DNA from 3 places in the Companilactobacillus muriivasis genome. Region 1 is predicted to be linked to each of the others. Evidence: predicted binding sites of a transcription regulator. Region 1 holds the regulator's gene; each other region holds the start of a gene.
The links. The regulator HrcA, encoded in region 1, represses chaperone genes, less so after heat shock. The targets are predictions, from matches to a motif close to TTAGCACTCNNNNNNNNNGAGTGCTAA.
Positions count from the first base shown of each region.

Region 1 (5,898 bases):
CCGGCTACAGTAACTTTGTAACCTGCTTCACCCATGTGACGCTTGATTGATGAAACTGTATCTGGGTTAGTGATTGCTTGTCTCTTTGCAACTTCACCAACTTGAATTTCACCATCTTTAAAAGCAACAACTGAAGGAGTTGTTCTTGCGCCTTCTGGATTAGTAATAATCTTTGGAGAGCCACCTTCAAGAACGGCTACAGCAGAGTTTGTAGTACCCAAATCAATACCAATAACTTTAGACATAAACCTAAACCTCTTTTATTTTTTATATTTATTAATTTATTTTACTTTATTGTGCAACAACAACCATTGCTGGACGAAGTACACGATCTTCAAGTTTGTAACCCTTTTGAAGAACTTGTACAACTGTATCCTTAGCATGCTTATCATCGGCTGGAACAGTTTGAACGGCTTGACTAAATGTTGGATCAAACTTTTCACCAACATTGTCAATCGCTGTCACATGATTATTTTCAAATGCTTTAACCATGTGTTGTTGAACCATTTCAATACCTTTTTTAAGTTGTTTGCTGGCATCATCGTCAGCTTCAACACTCAAAGCACGTTCAAGATTATCCAAAACAGGTAGAATTTCAGTCGCCAATTTTTGACCGTCATATTTAAGGATGTCAGCGACTTCCTTGCTATGACGCTTATTCATATTTTGCATTTCTGCTTGGCTTCTTAAAAGATTATCTTCTAAGTCGGAATTCTTTTTCTTCAAATCCGCAATTTCTTTATCTTTGGGATCGATTTTTTCAGCCTGTTTTGTTTTAGCTGATTTTTCATCAGTCTTTGGAGCTGCTTCTTTTTTAGAAGTCTTCAAATCCTGGTCTGTTTCTTTATCTGCCATTACTTCCTCCTAAAAATTTCAAGAATCATCATACCTTGAATAATAATCAATTAGTCGTTTGGCTAATTCAACTCTAAATTCTCCGAGCAAACCAATCAATTGTGAATAGTGCATCGTCTGTGGACCAAGCAAGGCAATAACACCCTTACCATGGTTACCGACATCGTAATTCGCAGTGATGATACTGTAATTTTTCAACGCATCACTACCTAATTCACTTCCGAGACGAACACGAATGCCGTCATCAGAAATGCTAGGATCAAGCAGTTTTCTCAAATCAGTACTCTGATTCATAATTGAAAATAGTGATTGAACTTGTGATAAATCATCATTGTTTGCATAATTCAAAAGATTCAATTGTCCGTCGACATAATACTTCTCGGAACCAGCCTTTTTGAAAAGCTGATCCATCATATCCAACAAACCGTCGGATGAGTACATGTACTCGGAAAGAATTGCTGGTACATCGTTGTGCAACATTTGAATAACCTTTGGTAATGGTTGTCCAACTAACTTGTCGTTCACGATGTTAACAATTTTTTCAATTAAAGAAGTATCAAAATCGTCATCTATTGTATAGATATTATTCTCAACATTATTATCGCTTGTAACGATGATTGCCATAAGTTGATGTGGGTTCAAAGGAACAATTCTAAAACCTGTTAAAAGGATTGAACTGCTCTCTGGACCTAAAGTGATAGCTGTGTAACTGGTCAGATGAGATAAGATCTTGGCGGATTGTTCAATAATATCATCAATCTGGTGATACGTTTTGCCAAAATCGTCGTCAATTCTCTGCGCAATATCTTGTGGTACGCTCGTAGGCTGTACCAAATGATCAAGATAATAGCGATATCCCATCGCTGAAGGAATTCTACCAGATGAAAGATGGGTTTTCTCGAGATAACCGACTTCCTCTAGCATTGCCATTTCATTTCTGATTGTCGCAGAACTTACATGGAAAGGTAATTCATTCATCAATGTCTTCGAACCAACCGGCTGGCCGGTATCTGTAAATATGCGCACGACTTCTCTCAAGATTGCATCTTGACGTTGTGATAGCATTATACCGTCCTCCTTTTTAGCACTATTCATACCTGAGTGCTAACAATGTAAAATATAACAATCTATCCTATTAGTGTCAAGTATGCACGCTCAATTTTTCTAATTTTTCCGCGATTATTTTAAAATCGGCATTCTATGGTAAGATTTAGGAAAAATCAAATCAATACGAGGTAAATTATGCTCAATCAAATTATTGGTGTGAAATTTCTTGCTTCCAGATCCTACGAAGAACTTCTCGAAAAGCCTTGGGACATTTTAACTTCTGGAGATCAATACAGTTATGTTAGCCGTGGCTTCAAAGTTAACGTTGATGATTTAGTCATTGTTCCTAATTCTGGATACAATGACACGGTCGTTGTTCCTGCTGTTGTTACTGAAGTTGACATCAACGAGCACGCTGACCGTGCTACTCGTCCAATATTGGCAGTTATTACTAAAGAGCAGCTTATGCATCGTGAAGGACAAGCATATGGCGTACACAAGGAACTGACCAACCGTGAGCTTATTTTCAAGCAGTTAAATAAGGAATACGACCAAGCAGTCAGAATGGAACAAATTGAAAAAATGTCCAAAACCAATCCAACAATCGCTGCCCTTTTGAATGAATTAAATAAGCAAGACAAGATTTTAGAAGAACATCGAGCATTACCCAAAACTCAAATTACTCGAGCTATTGATTCCCAATTGTTTTAATTATTTGAATTGAATTAACAAATACCCTGCAGCCAATATTGCGCTACAGGGTATTATTTTACTTTTTTAAGGCTTTAATAGAATTTTTCTTATCGAGTTCCAACTGTTTAACCAAACCATCAGCATCGTCAAATTTAACCTCGCCACGTAAATAGTGAACCCACTCAATAGCGACGTGTTTGCCATAAATGTCTCGATCAAAGTCGAAAATATTAGTTTCAATCGTTACACCAGTATTTTCTTTAAATGTCACATTATAACCAACTGATGTCATTGCATTGTACCAAACACCGTCAATCTTTATTCGTGTGGCATAAACACCAATAGCTGGAATTACTTGTGACCCATCGACTGCAAGGTTGGCTGTAGGATAACCTAGTGTCCGTCCTCTTTGTAAGCCATGAATAACGGTTCCTTGATTTTGATAGGTGTACCCTAAGAATTCATTTGCAGTACCGATATGACCTTGCAAAATAAACTCTTTGATAGCACTTGAGCCAATCTTTTGGCCATCAATCAATTGCTCAGGAACAGTAACTGTTTCAAATCGTCCTTGCGCGTAATTTGGCAAATTCTGCATATTGGCAATATCTTTTTTGCCATAAGTATAGTCAAATCCAGCTACAACAAACTTAGCCTTGAGACCGACCATATACTGATCAACAAAATCTTGCGGCTTTAGGTGAGCAAAATCATCAGTAAAGTGAACAAAAAAAAGGTAATCGACCCCTAATTGTTCTACCAATTCAGCTTTACGTTGCATAGTTGATAAATACTTAAAATTTGTTTCATGTTGATAAATCGTTCTTGGAGAACAGTCAAACGTCATCAAAGTAGCTTTGAGATGATGCTTTTGAGCTAATTCAACACCAGTTTTAATTACTGCCTGATGTCCTAAGTGCACACCATCAAAGAATCCCATTATCAAGACGGTGTCACTTGCTGGGCGTTGTTGTTCCAATAACGGATGTTTAACGTTTATAATCTGCATTTTTTATCTCTTTTATTTATATTAAGTTAACATTAACTGTTTTATAAATTACTAATATTTAGTTATTTTTCAATAACATCAAATCAGGAATCCACATATCTCTTACTTTATCATACTTGTAAAGGGCTTTCGTAACGCCGCCCCTTTGCACACGTAATTGCTTAGTTTTGTCAGAATCAACATTTTCCAAGAATCCCCCGTGCAATACGCGAACTTCCCACTCTTCGTCATTCAATTCATAACTAGGAACATCTGTTAACACATCATCAATTGATCTCAAAAAACTGTAGTCTTCGTTATCCATCATGTCTGATATTTGACCAAGTGTGAAAGTCTCTTCAATAGGAAAACCCGCACTCTTAACACGTGTCAATTGTGACATAAAAGCTGGTAGTCCAAGCATATGACCAAATTCAACTGCTAGTGTTCTAACATAAGTTCCTTTTGAACACTTAACGTGAAATTTGACAGTCTGATAACCAGTTGTCTCGTCAAAAACAGGTTCACCCATAATGTGAAAGTCATAAATATGAATATGTCTTTCTGGACGTTCAACTTCAAGTCCAGCTCGAGCGTATTCATAAAGTTTCTTCCCATTTACTCGAACGGCAGAAAACATTGGTGGAATCTGCGTTAAATCCCCAGTCATCTTTTCAAAAATTGGGTTCAATTCATCTATCGTAAAAGGCTTAGCTAATTTTTGTTCGTCAACAGTCTCCCCTTCACGATCTTCAGTAGTTGTCGACTTGCCTAAGGTTATTTCACCCTCATACTCTTTAGGAGAGCCTGTCAGCGTGTTTACCAGTTTAGTTGCCTGTCCCACACAAATTGGTAAAACCCCATTGACTAGTGGGTCTAGTGTCCCTGTGTGGCCAATTTTTCTTGTATGTAGTATTTTTCTTAGTTTGTAAACATAATCAGAACTAGTTTGTCCGATTTCTTTATTTAATGGAATTACTCCGTCCATAATAATCTCCGTATCTGTGTAATATCATCAATAATTTTACTAGTATTTGGGAGAAAAAGGTAGAGGATTGTGTTATTTGGCGATTGCCGCATGCGGGTGTCAGTGTTGGAGCCCACATGCTAGGTTGATAACCTACTATAAACATTTCATATCCTAAAACATCTTAAATACTTTTACACTCAACTAATAACGATTAATTAGTCGGAAGAGCTGGGAAATATTTGTGTGCTGTGGTTCGAGACCGAACTTTGGCTCGGACCGTTCCGCACAGCTTGAGAATATTTTCCAGCTCTTCCGACGTCATACTTAATTAAAACAAAAAAATCAGGAGTTCCTAGATATTTTATCTAAGAAAACCTGATTTTTTATTTTGATTCAAAACTAAAATTCGTAATTTTATTATAGTTTCCAAAGATGGATACTCTCTACTCTGAAAACGGCATACTCCAATTAATTAATGATTAGCTTCGTCTTGATGTAACTTAGCAATCAACTTATCAATCTTTTCACCATAGCGAATTGATTGATCTTGTTTGAATTCCAATTCAGGAACTTTGTACAAAGTTAATTTTTGACCAAGCTCACGTCTGATCAAGCCTTTAGCTTTATCCAAACCCGCTTGTGTCTTTTCAACATCACTAGCTTTTTCTGAAAGGATGCTGTAATAGATGGTTGCTTGTTGCAAATCACCTGTCATTTCAACACCTGTAACTGTTACACCTTGAACTCTTGGATCACGAACACGTTTCAAAAGAATATCGTTAACTTCTTTTTGAATTTCTTGTTCCACACGACCAATACGATGTTTAACCATATCGTACCTCCTACGTTATTTAATATATCTATTTCAATATATGGTGTTAGTTAATAATTCGCTTTAAATATCGGTTTTAATTATATTCAACATTTTGAATATTTTTATACTCAACCTATAAAAAATCTAGTCGGAAGATTTGATAGTATTTATCTGCCGTGGAAGTGGCGTTATGGCTTTAGCCATTACACCACCAGGCGTGTTTGGAGACTTACCGATTTTTGGTAAGGCTTCAAACCGAGGTTCGAGACCGCTCTTTGGCTCGGGCCGGTCCGCACAGCAGTAGAATACTATCAGATCTGGAGACGGCAAACCTAACTAACGCTACATGTTTTGCCAGTAATTCTCTATTTATTCATCACTGCTTGATTATATCACATCATGATTTCAAAAAAATAAAGTCAAAATGTTTATTAAACATCGTGACTTTATTTTAATTATCATTTAAATTACGAGTTTACTTTACAGGAACTTCTTCCATTACGTAAGCTTCAACTTCGTCGCCAATCTTAA
Region 1 is NZ_BTTQ01000001.1:281,220-287,117, reverse strand. Features, by position in the region: gene dnaK (molecular chaperone DnaK) at 1-245, opposite strand, end outside; gene grpE (nucleotide exchange factor GrpE) at 292-855, opposite strand; gene hrcA (heat-inducible transcriptional repressor HrcA) at 874-1,920, opposite strand; gene AAA923_RS01470 (hypothetical protein) at 2,098-2,613, shown strand; gene ribF (riboflavin biosynthesis protein RibF) at 2,672-3,604, opposite strand; gene truB (tRNA pseudouridine(55) synthase TruB) at 3,663-4,571, opposite strand; gene rbfA (30S ribosome-binding factor RbfA) at 5,026-5,385, opposite strand; gene infB (translation initiation factor IF-2) at 5,843-5,898, opposite strand, start outside.

Region 2 (5,898 bases), on a different contig from region 1:
TTCCATCTTTACCAACGAAGAAAATGTCAGGACGGTGAGCGATGTAATTTTCCATACCAACTTCACCACCGAAACTGTGAATAGTCTTGACCCAGCCACTTTCAATCGCAGGAATCAATGTCGGTGTAGGGTTAACTTCCCAGTTAGGAACAATCTTGCCTTTCAAGCCTAGTTGTTCACCATATGTAGGTAGCAATAGTTCGATAGCGGCAGTATTAAAACCAACACCATGGTTAACTGTTTGTACATTATGTTTTTCATAGATACCACGGATTGCCATCATACCCATCAGAATTTGTAATTCAGTAATATTTTGTGGATCACGTGTGAATAGTGGTTCTAGTTGATATGGTTGGTCGGCTTGAATAACAACATCGACCCAGTCACCAGGAATATCAACACGTGGAACTTTATCAACTATTTCATTAGCTTGAACAATAACGATTCCGTCTTTGAAAGCAGCTGATTCAACGATTACAGGTGTCTCTTCTGTGTTAGCACCAGTGTACAAGTTACCGTCATGATCAACTTTATCGGCAGCAACTAGGACGACATTAGGAATCAAGTCAACGTATAGACGTGCATACAATTCAAGATATGTATGAATATCACCAACGGTCATTGTTCCATCAGCAATCATTTGTGAGATACGAGTACTTTGTGGTCCGGCAAATGAAAAGTCCAACTTGCTAGCAATACCTGTTTCGAAAATATCCAAATGTTCTGGTCTTGAAACAGATGACATAATCATGTGTAGGTCATGAACTTTTTCTGGATCAACCGAAGCTAATACTTTTGACAAGAAACTAGCTTGCTTTTGGTTATCTCCCTCCAAGACAACTTTGTCGCCGGGGTTAATTAAGTCCTCCAACAATTCCTTTGCGTTTTCAGTTTGTACAAACTTACCATCCATCATTGGTGCAACTTTTTCTAACTTAGCGTTTTTGGCATCACGATGTGTAGTCCAACTTCTTTTAGTCATTTATTTTCCTCCATTTTTTTAATAGAAATTCAGTATCATCAATTCCCATTTCACTCATGGTAATATTTCTCAGATCAGGCAATTTAGAATGAACCAACTTGGTGAATGCATGCCCGGGCATCACTTCAACCGTTGTATCAATACCCAATTCACTAGCAACACTCATCATCGTGTCCCAATAAACCGGATAAATCAGATTGTTGATCATGTCCTTTTTGACCTCATCTACTGTGTGAACGGCATGACCGTTGTAATTAGTTAGATAAGTACAATTGGGACGTTTCAATTCGACTGTCTTGAATGCTTCTTGCAAAGCATCAGCAGCTGATTGCATCAACGGTGAATGTGATGGATTCGGTACCTTCAAGATAAGTGCCTTTTGAGCACCATTGCCTTTTGCTAAAGCCAAAACTTTCTTGATACCATCTAACGAGCCAGACAATGCTGTCTGTAACTCTGAATTTTGATTTGAAACATAAACATCAGTTGCATCAACCTTTTCAACTAATGCAGTAACTTCTTTACGAGTCAATCCAACGATTGCTCCCATGCCATATCCAACCGGATAAGCTTCCTTCATCTTGGTTGAACGAAGAAAGACAATCTTAATTGCATCTTCTTCAGTCAAAACTCCAGCAGCAACTGCGGCACCAAACACTCCTAAAGAATGTCCAGCAACAACATCAGGCTTTTCATCAATACTGTGTAACTGTCTAATGTTAAATAATTGTAAAATCAAAATTCCTAATTGAATCTGTATGGAATCTTTGTAGGCCTCTTCATCATCGGTCAACTCAACCCCAGTCAAATCTTTAACTTTAGTTTTTAAATCCTGTGGTACGTTATCCAACATCCCCGAACGTTGTCCACCTTGTCCTGGGAATATCCATAAAGTACGCATACATTCACCTCCAAATCATCCTTATTTGCTGATCTCACATTTCCTAGTATAAAAGCGTAATCATAACGTGTATAATACATAAATTGAATGATACATAACTAAATGGTTATGAATGGAGGATATTGGGATGAATTTAACGCAATTAAAATGCTTTGCAGTCGTTGCGAATCAAGAAAGTATTACCAAAGCTGCTGAAATACTCTATATTTCACAACCAGCTGTCAGTAAAACTATCAAACAATTGGAAGACGAACTACAGGTTCAATTGTTCGATCGAACTGGTAGAACTCTAAAACTAAATCGTGCTGGTAGATTATTCTTTAGCTATGTTAATGATAGTTTGAAAGAATTGGATCGTGGTGTTAATGCTGTTCAAGGCGGGGTTGATAATTCCGATCAACCTATTTCAATCTTGTTGGAAGTGGCATCTCCTTTTATTCCCAGTATTGTTACCAATATCAAAGATAGGTTTCCAAATGTTAGGCTAAGTCTGGCACAGCATACGATCAGAGAAGCTGACTTTAAACAATTCGACTTTATCGTTACCAGTCATCCACTCAAGGATCTGACAAATGTTCCTGTATTAAAAGAAGAAATCTTCGTTGGTTGGAATTCAAAATTTGGTTATTCCAAGAAATTTATTAATCCAAAGGAAATTAAAAACGAAAAATTTGTCGGTCTGACTAAAAATAATCCTTTACGAAATACCATTGACCGTTATTTCAACGAACGAGGAATCTCTTTAAATTACATGTATGAAACTGACGATCCAGCAACTATTCGTGGTCTTATTGAAGCTGGTATTGGATTAAGTTTCATCCCTTCAGTAACCTGGCAAACTATTGATGAGCAAGTTCAACTAGCTAGATTGACTCCCGAACCGTTGCAGAGAACGATTTTTCTGTGCTCACCTGCTAGCAATTTGACCAACATTCAACGCGAAATCAGTAATGAATTAATCAAATTATTTTTGAGTTTCCAACGTTCGGAATTAAAAATTTGAGTTGCAATTTATTTTGGAAGCGATTATATTAACTTCTAAGAAGTCCTTTTGTTGATCTCACAATCAAACAAAAGGGGAAATGACTAATGAATTCAAGATTAGACAATACAAGACCCGCTGATATCGGGGACTACATGAAAGTCTTCGCTTGTACTGCCGTTATGATGCAGACTGTTCTTGGTGTCGTTCTAGGCACTAATCCACCAGACAACGCCCAAACATTTATTGGGATTGTTTATAATCTAGTTAAATTCACAGCTCCAGCCTTTATTTTTGGTATTTTATACACAACTACCAGAACTACCGGCAACAACAGCTGGAATAACTACGGTGGATATATGAAGAAACAATGGTCTGCTCTTTTTGTACCTACAATTTGGTGGACACTGGCGTATTTACTAATATTTCCAGACGTTCAACAAGTAAACCAATTTAATAGTGTCGGCAGTTTCTTATGGAACTTTATAAATGGTAATGCTGCACCGCACCTGTGGTATAACACTATGATGCTTCAATTTATCATTTTAATGCCATTCTTCTGGGCACTCGGACATTGGGTCAAGAAAAGTACTACTAATGCTATCTGGGCAATTGCTTTGACAGTTGTCGGCTATGCGGCATGGCTATACTTCTACGATGCCAACGTATTCCACGGACCCCAAGCTACTAACTGGTACCTATTAGATAGACTATTTGTTAGTTTCGTTATTTATGGAATATTTGGTGTTATCGCTTGGGTATATCGTGAAAAATTTGAAACAATTATTAGAAAGACTTGGATTTTCCTAGCTGTAGCAATCATTGCCGTTTATTATTGGACAAACAGTGAACTATCAGCTTATGGATTCCCTGTTCAATTGACTAATGCTCCTTACTACAAGCCATCAATGACTTTGTATGCATTATTAGTCATTAGTTTAGTTGCCGCATTATCAATGTATCATTTGCGCAACAACTCCAAGGCTCTACCTGTATTTCACTTCTTAGCTGTCTATGCTTACCGTGCATACCTATCAAACGTTTTCTGGTTCCAGATCATCTGGAGAATCTTCGGCCACAATTTGGCTTTGGCTCATCCAATCGTTGCCATTGTCGTTTGTTACTTGATTACATGGTGTCTAGCATTCACATCTGCTTACACATTCCACATTATCTGGTCACGTGTAAAATCAGGCTTTAATTCCAAAGAAGTCTCAGAGCAAGTCAAACAATGATTAAAAAAATGGGATTTGTGCGATAATGAAAAAGTTATCGTACAAATCCTAATTTTTTTTATATTTTGAGGTTTGTTTGTTGACCCACAAATCATATTATGCTAAATTAGCACTGTGCTATTAAGAGTGCTAATTAAAAACAGGAGGCATTTTAAATGTTAGTTCCTACAGTTATTGAACAAAGCTCACGTGGCGAACGTGCCTATGATATTTACTCAAGATTATTAAAAGATAGAATCATCATGCTATCTGGTGAGGTTAACAGCCAAATGGCTAATACAGTCATTGCTGAACTTCTATTCCTAGATGCTCAAGATTCTGACAAGGATATTTCAATGTACATCAACTCACCCGGTGGTTCAGTTACCGACGGTTTAGCCATTGTTGATACAATGAACTTTGTTAAATCTGATGTTCAAACTATCGCTACAGGATTAGCTGCATCAATGGGATCAGTTATCTTGTCATCAGGTACAAAGGGCAAACGTTTTGCACTTCCAAACTCAACTGTTCTTATTCACCAACCATTAGGTGGCGCACAAGGTCAACAGACTGAAATTGAAATTGCTGCTCAAGAAATTTTGAAGACAAGAAAGAGATTGAACCACATGTTGGCTGATAATTCTGGCCAAACATTCGAAAAACTTCAAAAGGATACTGATCGTGATAACTACATGACAGCCCAAGAAGCTAAAGACTATGGTTTGATTGATGATATTATGACAAACAAAGCTGACAAGTAGAAATAAGAGAGTGGAGAGCGACCGCTTAGATTTCGAGCATTTGCCTAGACTCACGAATTATTTGCGCCTTATGCAAATAGTTTGGGAGTCGTAGCAAAGCACAGAAATCTGTCGCTTGTAACTCGTTTCCAGAATTACTTTTAGTTAAAAAACATGATTTCGATAAAATTATCGAGATCATGTTTTTTTGTTTACCCTGAAGAAACAAAAAAGCTATCATATACAGATTTCATTATAATCTGCATATGATAGCTTTTTAATTATTACGGTTATATGCCCAAACTGTTAATGGAGCGAATACAACTACAATCATAATTCCGAAAAATAATACTAAGAATGCTTCATTTGTCCATCGACCCGTTGCCAAAATTTGTCTGATAGCAATGATCACATAAGTAATTGGATTCATATATGCGATGACTTGCATAGTTTTTGACAATGTGTGAATTGGAATAAATGCATTTGATAAAAATGATAAAGTCAACATAATCATAAGAGAAAAACTTTCAACTGTTGTAGCACTCTTAGCTAACATCCCTAGTAGTGCAAAGATCCAAGACAGTGCCCAACCGATAAAGATAGCAAGTAATCCACTGACAACAATTCCGCCGAGACCTGCTGCTGGACGCCATCCCATGATGTATCCGGTTGTTAATGAAGTTATTGTAGCAATCGTCAAGCGCAAAATATCAGCGAAAAGCTGACCTGCTAACGGTGCAATATGTGCCATTGGCAATGATTTAAAACGATCATATACTCCTGAATCCAAATCTTCTCTAATTTGTGAACCAGAACCTGATGAAGCTGATAGCATTGTTTGAATCAAAATTCCGGGAACAATTGTTGGTAAATAATTTTTAACGTTACCAGCGATGGCACCCCCAAATAAGTAACCGAACATCAACATAAACATGACTGGTTGAATAATAACATCCATCATTCTATCTGGGTTGTGAATTGTCTTTAATAAATTACGGTAAGCCATTGTTGCAGTATTCATAATTAAATTTCCACGGTGTGTTTGTACGTCCATAATAAAAGCCTCTATCCTTTTT
Region 2 is NZ_BTTQ01000007.1:32,623-38,520, forward strand. Features, by position in the region: gene mdcA (malonate decarboxylase subunit alpha) at 1-982, opposite strand, end outside; gene AAA923_RS08605 (ACP S-malonyltransferase) at 975-1,883, opposite strand; gene AAA923_RS08610 (LysR family transcriptional regulator) at 2,011-2,886, shown strand; gene AAA923_RS08615 (acyltransferase) at 2,973-4,100, shown strand; gene clpP (ATP-dependent Clp endopeptidase proteolytic subunit ClpP) at 4,256-4,843, shown strand; gene AAA923_RS08625 (ABC transporter permease) at 5,100-5,876, opposite strand; gene AAA923_RS08630 (ATP-binding cassette domain-containing protein) at 5,897-5,898, opposite strand, start outside.
Region 2: a site for HrcA is predicted at 4,207-4,233, ahead of clpP (ATP-dependent Clp endopeptidase proteolytic subunit ClpP). Genes of this name have one in related genera too.

Region 3 (5,898 bases), on a different contig from region 1:
ACTCTCTGGCGGCATAAAAAAAAGAGACCTACATCTCTGCAGAATCTCTTTAAAAATTATTACTTGTTCAAGTATTCTTCAACAAGCTTCTTGTTATCTTCATTAGTAATTGATTCGTTAACAGCACGATCAGCCAATGTAGCAAGATTCTTAGTACTCAACTTCTTCATCAAACTTCTTACACGAAGTACTGATGTAGCACTCATTGAGTATTCATCTAGACCCATGCTCAATAGCAATGGAAGCATAGTGTTGTCACCTGCGGCTTCACCACACATGCCGGCCCATTTGCCTTCTTTATGAGCTGATTCAATAACGTGCTTGATCAATCTCAAGATTGAAGGGTTATATGGTTGGTATAGGTATGAAACATGTTCATTACCACGATCAGCAGCCATAGTGTATTGAATCAAATCGTTAGTACCAATACTGAAGAAGTCAACTTCTTTAGCAAATTGGTCTGCAAGAACAGCAGCGGCTGGAACTTCCATCATCATTCCTAATTGAATGTCGTCAGAAACCTTAACACCGTCTTTAACTAACTTAGTCTTTTCTTCTTCAAAGACCTTCTTAGCATCTCTAAATTCTTGCAAAGTACCGATCATTGGGAACATGATACGTAAGTTACCAAAAGCTGATGCACGTAGCAAAGCTCTTAGTTGAGTTCTGAAGATTTCTTGTCTATCCAAACTGATACGGATAGCACGGTAGCCCAAGAATGGGTTCATTTCTTCAGGAAGTGGTAAGTATGGCAAATGCTTGTCACCACCGATATCCATAGTACGGACAACGACTGGCTTACCTTTCATACCTTCAAGAACCTTCTTGTAGGCCTTGAATTGATCTTCTTCGGTTGGAAGGCTTTCTGATTGCATGTACAAGAATTCTGTACGGTACAAACCAACACCTTCGGCACCATTATCAAGAACACCTTGGAGATCATCAGGTGTACCGATATTAGCTGCAATATCAAAGTGCTTGCCATCAGCAGTAACTGAAGGTTCGTTCTTTAATTTTTCCCATTCTGCTTTTTCGTCAGCAAAATTCTTAGCTAATTCGTTGTAATGCTTGATGTCATCTTCAGAAGGATCAACGATAGCAGCACCGTTTAAACCATCAACGATAACTGTTTGTCCTTCTTTAACATCGGTTGTAATTGTATCAGTACCAACAACAGCTGGTAGTTCTAGAGAACGTGCCATAATAGCTGAGTGGGCTGTACGACCACCGATATCAGTAACAAATCCCTTAACATAACTGTTCAATTGAGCTGTGTCACTTGGTGTCAAATCGTGCGCAACAATAACGACATCGTGGTCGATTAATGCTGGGTTTGGAAGTGATACGCCAAGCAAGTGGGCCATAACACGTTTTGTAACATCACGTACATCGGCTGCTCTCTCTTGCATGTATGGGTTGTCTGTCATTCCTTCAAAAATGGCAATGAAGTTTTCTGAGATATCGTGCAATGCTTGTTCAGCGTTAACATTCTTATCTTTAACTTCTTGTTCAACTGCACCTGTAAATTCTGGATCAGCCAAAATCATCTTGTGAGCATCAAAGACTTGAGCTTCTTCTTCACCTAGAGATTCCTTAGCGATATCTCTGATCTTAGTTAGTTCATCATCTGATGTTGAAATAGCATCCTTAAGACGACTGACTTCTGCATCAGCATCTGAAATACTTTTCTTTGTGAAAGACAAATCTGGTTGAACTAAAAGGTATGCTTCAGCAGTAGCGATACCATCACTGGCTGCAATTCCCTTAATAGTTTTAACCATTATTCTGCCAAACCTTCTTTTGTCATAGTATCAGCAATAGCAGCAACTGCATCAGCAGCATCGTCACCATCAGCTGTAATTGTAACGTCAGCACCTTGGCCAACACCGAGTGACATAACACCCATGATTGACTTCAAGTTTACTGATTTACCTGAGAATTCGATATTGATATCTGAGCTAAATTTACTTGCGGCTTGTACCAACATAGTAGCTGGACGTGCGTGGATTCCTGTTTCTGCAATAATGTGAAATTCTTTCTTTTCCATAATAAATACCTCACCATATAATTATAAAATTCTGTAGCTGTACTACAAATATTCACTAATTAATTTACCATTATCTTCAAATTTTCACAAGGGCTTTGCATAAAAAACCTTGAGATAAGTCAAGTGTGATAAGACGTTTAACGCTTACAACACTAGAGCCTGAAAGCGTTTATATTATCATCCTTTTTCACATAAATTTGAAAAAAATTTATTTTCTACTATTAACTTAATAATTTTTAAAAAAATCCAAGACTTAGCACTTGCATTACTCGAGTGCTAATTATATACTACCGTTGTATCCTTTGATAAAGGAAAGGTGGGGTGCGAATGTTATGTCAGAATTGTCATAAAAATGAAGCAACAATTCATCTATATACGAGTGTTAATGGTCAACGGACGGAAATCAATCTCTGCCAAGACTGTTATCAAAAGTTAAGAAATCAAGCTAACGAAGGTATGAATAATATGGCACAAAATCCAAACGGTGGATTTTCTAGTTTCGAAGACTTGTTCAACGCTTTGAATGGCGCACAACAACCTGATGCTTTCGAGCAACAAGGTCCTCAAACTCAAACAGGCAATGGCGGCGGTAATAATGGCCGTAAACCTCGTGGGAATGGAGTCTTAGATCAATATGGTGTCGATCTTACTGCCCTTGCTAAAAAAGGACAAATCGACCCTGTAATTGGTCGTGACAAGGAAATCAGTCGAGTAATTGAAATTTTAAATAGAAGAACTAAAAACAACCCTGTCTTAATTGGTGAAGCAGGTGTTGGTAAAACAGCCGTTGTCGAAGGTCTTGCACAAAAGATTGTCGACGGCGATGTCCCTGAAAAGTTGCAACACAAACGAGTCGTAAGACTTGATGTTGTCTCACTTGTTCAAGGCACTGGCGTTCGTGGTCAATTCGAGCAAAGAATGCAACAATTGATCAACGAATTACAAAAACAAACTGATATCATCCTATTTATTGATGAAATTCATGAAATTGTTGGCGCCGGTAATGCTGAAGGCGGCATGGATGCGGGTAACGTTTTGAAACCTGCCCTAGCCCGTGGCGAACTTCAACTTGTCGGTGCAACTACTTTAAATGAATATCGTACAATTGAAAAGGATTCAGCTTTGGAACGTCGTCTCCAACCCGTCCAAGTTAACGAGCCTACGGTTGACGAAACTGTTCAAATCCTAAAGGGCCTTCAACCTAAATATGAAGATTATCACCATGTAAAATATTCTAATGAAGCTATTACAGCAGCAGCTGAATTATCAGCTCGTTACATTCAAGACAGATTCTTGCCTGACAAGGCTATTGATTTGATTGATGAAGCTGGTTCAAAGAAGAACTTGCAAATCAACCATGTCGATATGGAAGACTTAGATAACAAGATTTCAGACGCTGAAGTCCAAAAGCAAGCTGCCCTTCGTAATGAAGATTACGAAAAAGCTGCCTACTATCGTGATCAAGTTTCTAAGTTCCAAGATATGAAGAACAGCAATAAAGATGAACCTGCTGGTCAAAATATCGTTACTGATAAAGAGATTGAAAAGATTATTGAAGAGAAAACTAACATTCCAGTTGGTGAACTTCAATCTAATGAACAATCTCAATTGAAGAATTTGGAACCAGATTTGAAGAGTCACATTATTGGTCAAGACAAGGCCGTTGCTGACGTTGCCAAAGCTATTCGTCGTAACAGAGTCGGCTTTAACAAGTCAGGTCGTCCAATCGGTTCCTTCCTATTCGTAGGACCTACTGGTGTTGGTAAGACTGAACTTGCTAAACAACTTGCCCGCGAACTATTCGGTTCCGAGGATTCAATGATTCGTTTCGATATGTCTGAATACATGGAGAAACATTCAGTTTCTAAGTTAATCGGTTCGCCTCCAGGGTATGTTGGTTACGAAGAAGCCGGTCAATTGACTGAAAAAGTTCGTCGTAATCCATACAGTTTGATTTTGCTAGATGAAATTGAAAAGGCTCACCCAGATGTTATGCATATGTTCTTGCAGATTCTCGATGATGGCCGTTTGACGGACTCTCAAGGTAGAACTGTTAGTTTCAAGGATACTATCATCATCATGACTTCCAACGCTGGACAAGGCATGCAAGAAGCAAATGTCGGATTCGGTGCTGAATCAGCTGGTACAACTAACTCAGTCATGAATCGTTTGTCAGAATTCTTCAAACCAGAGTTCTTGAACAGATTCGATGGTATCGTTGAATTCAATTCACTAACAAAAGATAACCTATTAAAGATTGTCGATCTCATGTTGGCTGACACTAACAAGATGATTGCTGATCAAGGCTTGAGCATTCATGTAACAAAGGATGCCAAGAATAAATTAGTCGATTTGGGCTACAATCCAAAGATGGGTGCTCGTCCACTCCGTCGTGTGATTGAAGAACAAATTGAAGATAAAGTTGCTGACTATTACTTGGATCATGCTAAGGATAAGCAACTAGAAGCACATCTCGATAAAGATGAAATTAAAATTTCTAAGTATAGTGCACCTGATACTGAAGAGTAGTTAAAACTACCAAATTTAGTGGTGCTGAAGATAAAAGCTCGATCAAATCCTGAGGGATTTTTGGTCGAGCTTTTTTGTTGTTTTGCCGTCTCCAGAGATGAGAGCAATCACCTGCTGTGCGGACTGGCCTGAGCCAAGGTCTCAGACCTCGGTTTGAAGCCTTACCAAAGACTGGTAAGTCTCCAAACTCGCCCGGTGGTGTAATGGCTGAAGCCATAACGCCACACCCACAGTTGGTGATTGCTCTCATCTCTTCCGACTTATTTATTGGATTTTATGATTCAGTATTAAATTGTTTAACTTATTAATTTCATCCCCTTCTTTAATTACATTACGAAAAAAAATGACCAATTATCTACATACTTGATAGATAATTGACCATTTTAATTTGGTAGTTTTAATACTAGACTTTCATCAAAAAAAATAACCGCTCTAACTTGGCCAGTTAACGGTTATTTTTATAACTATAAATTAACGTAGCCATTTATCTTTAACAAGACTACCGAGCTACTGGAGGGATGTTCTCTATCCCTCTTTTTTTGTACAAACGTATTATAGCACATAAAGGTTTGACCTTCGTCAATCACGTTTTACAAATAAAGCTTAATTTTCCAAAAGACGATTGAAAAAGCGAACTATCTACATATTTTTATAGCTAACAAATCTTTTTTGCTTCAATTCAAAATCAGTAGAACCAATCCACTGCCCATATCAATAAAACTAGCCTCTGGTCGTCAGTCATGTAGACTGCTGTGCAAGTGGAGTTAGGGATTTATCCCTTACTCCACCGACGTATTTTGAAATTCGAGCGCACTTCTCGAAGTTCAAAATCGAGGTTCGAGACCTTGGCTCAAACCGGTCGCACAGCGCCTACATGACTGACGACCAGAGGCGGCAAGGCCCCATTAAACGCTGTCTGAAATCGTCCAATTAACTCGAGTTTTATAAACTCCCGCGACGTTCCATTTAGACTCGAGGTACAGCAAGATCCCGTTGTCCTTATCCCATCCTAGTGAAACTAATTCTTCATCTTTGACTGTATTCGCAACTACAGCGGGTTCCTCCAGAAGATTAGTGTACTCACCATTGTTGTAGAAACGTAATTGTCCTGCGAAAACATCACCTGCATCAGTTTGTAATGGTGAATCCTGCGAAACTGACACTATCAAAGGATTCTTATAACGGCGCATATCTTCAACTTCCATCATATTGTTTGGCAAGTTTAACTCATCTGGTCGTGACAAAGTCTTTGAAGCACTAATGGAATTGATAGTTCCATAGTCAATATCATTTACCTTATTAACAACTACTGAATTAGTTGT
Region 3 is NZ_BTTQ01000007.1:155,669-161,566, forward strand. Features, by position in the region: gene ptsP (phosphoenolpyruvate--protein phosphotransferase) at 60-1,781, opposite strand; gene AAA923_RS09120 (phosphocarrier protein HPr) at 1,781-2,047, opposite strand; gene AAA923_RS09125 (ATP-dependent Clp protease ATP-binding subunit) at 2,375-4,576, shown strand; gene AAA923_RS09130 (hypothetical protein) at 5,482-5,898, opposite strand, start outside.
Region 3: a site for HrcA is predicted at 2,301-2,327, ahead of AAA923_RS09125 (ATP-dependent Clp protease ATP-binding subunit). Genes of this name have one in related genera too.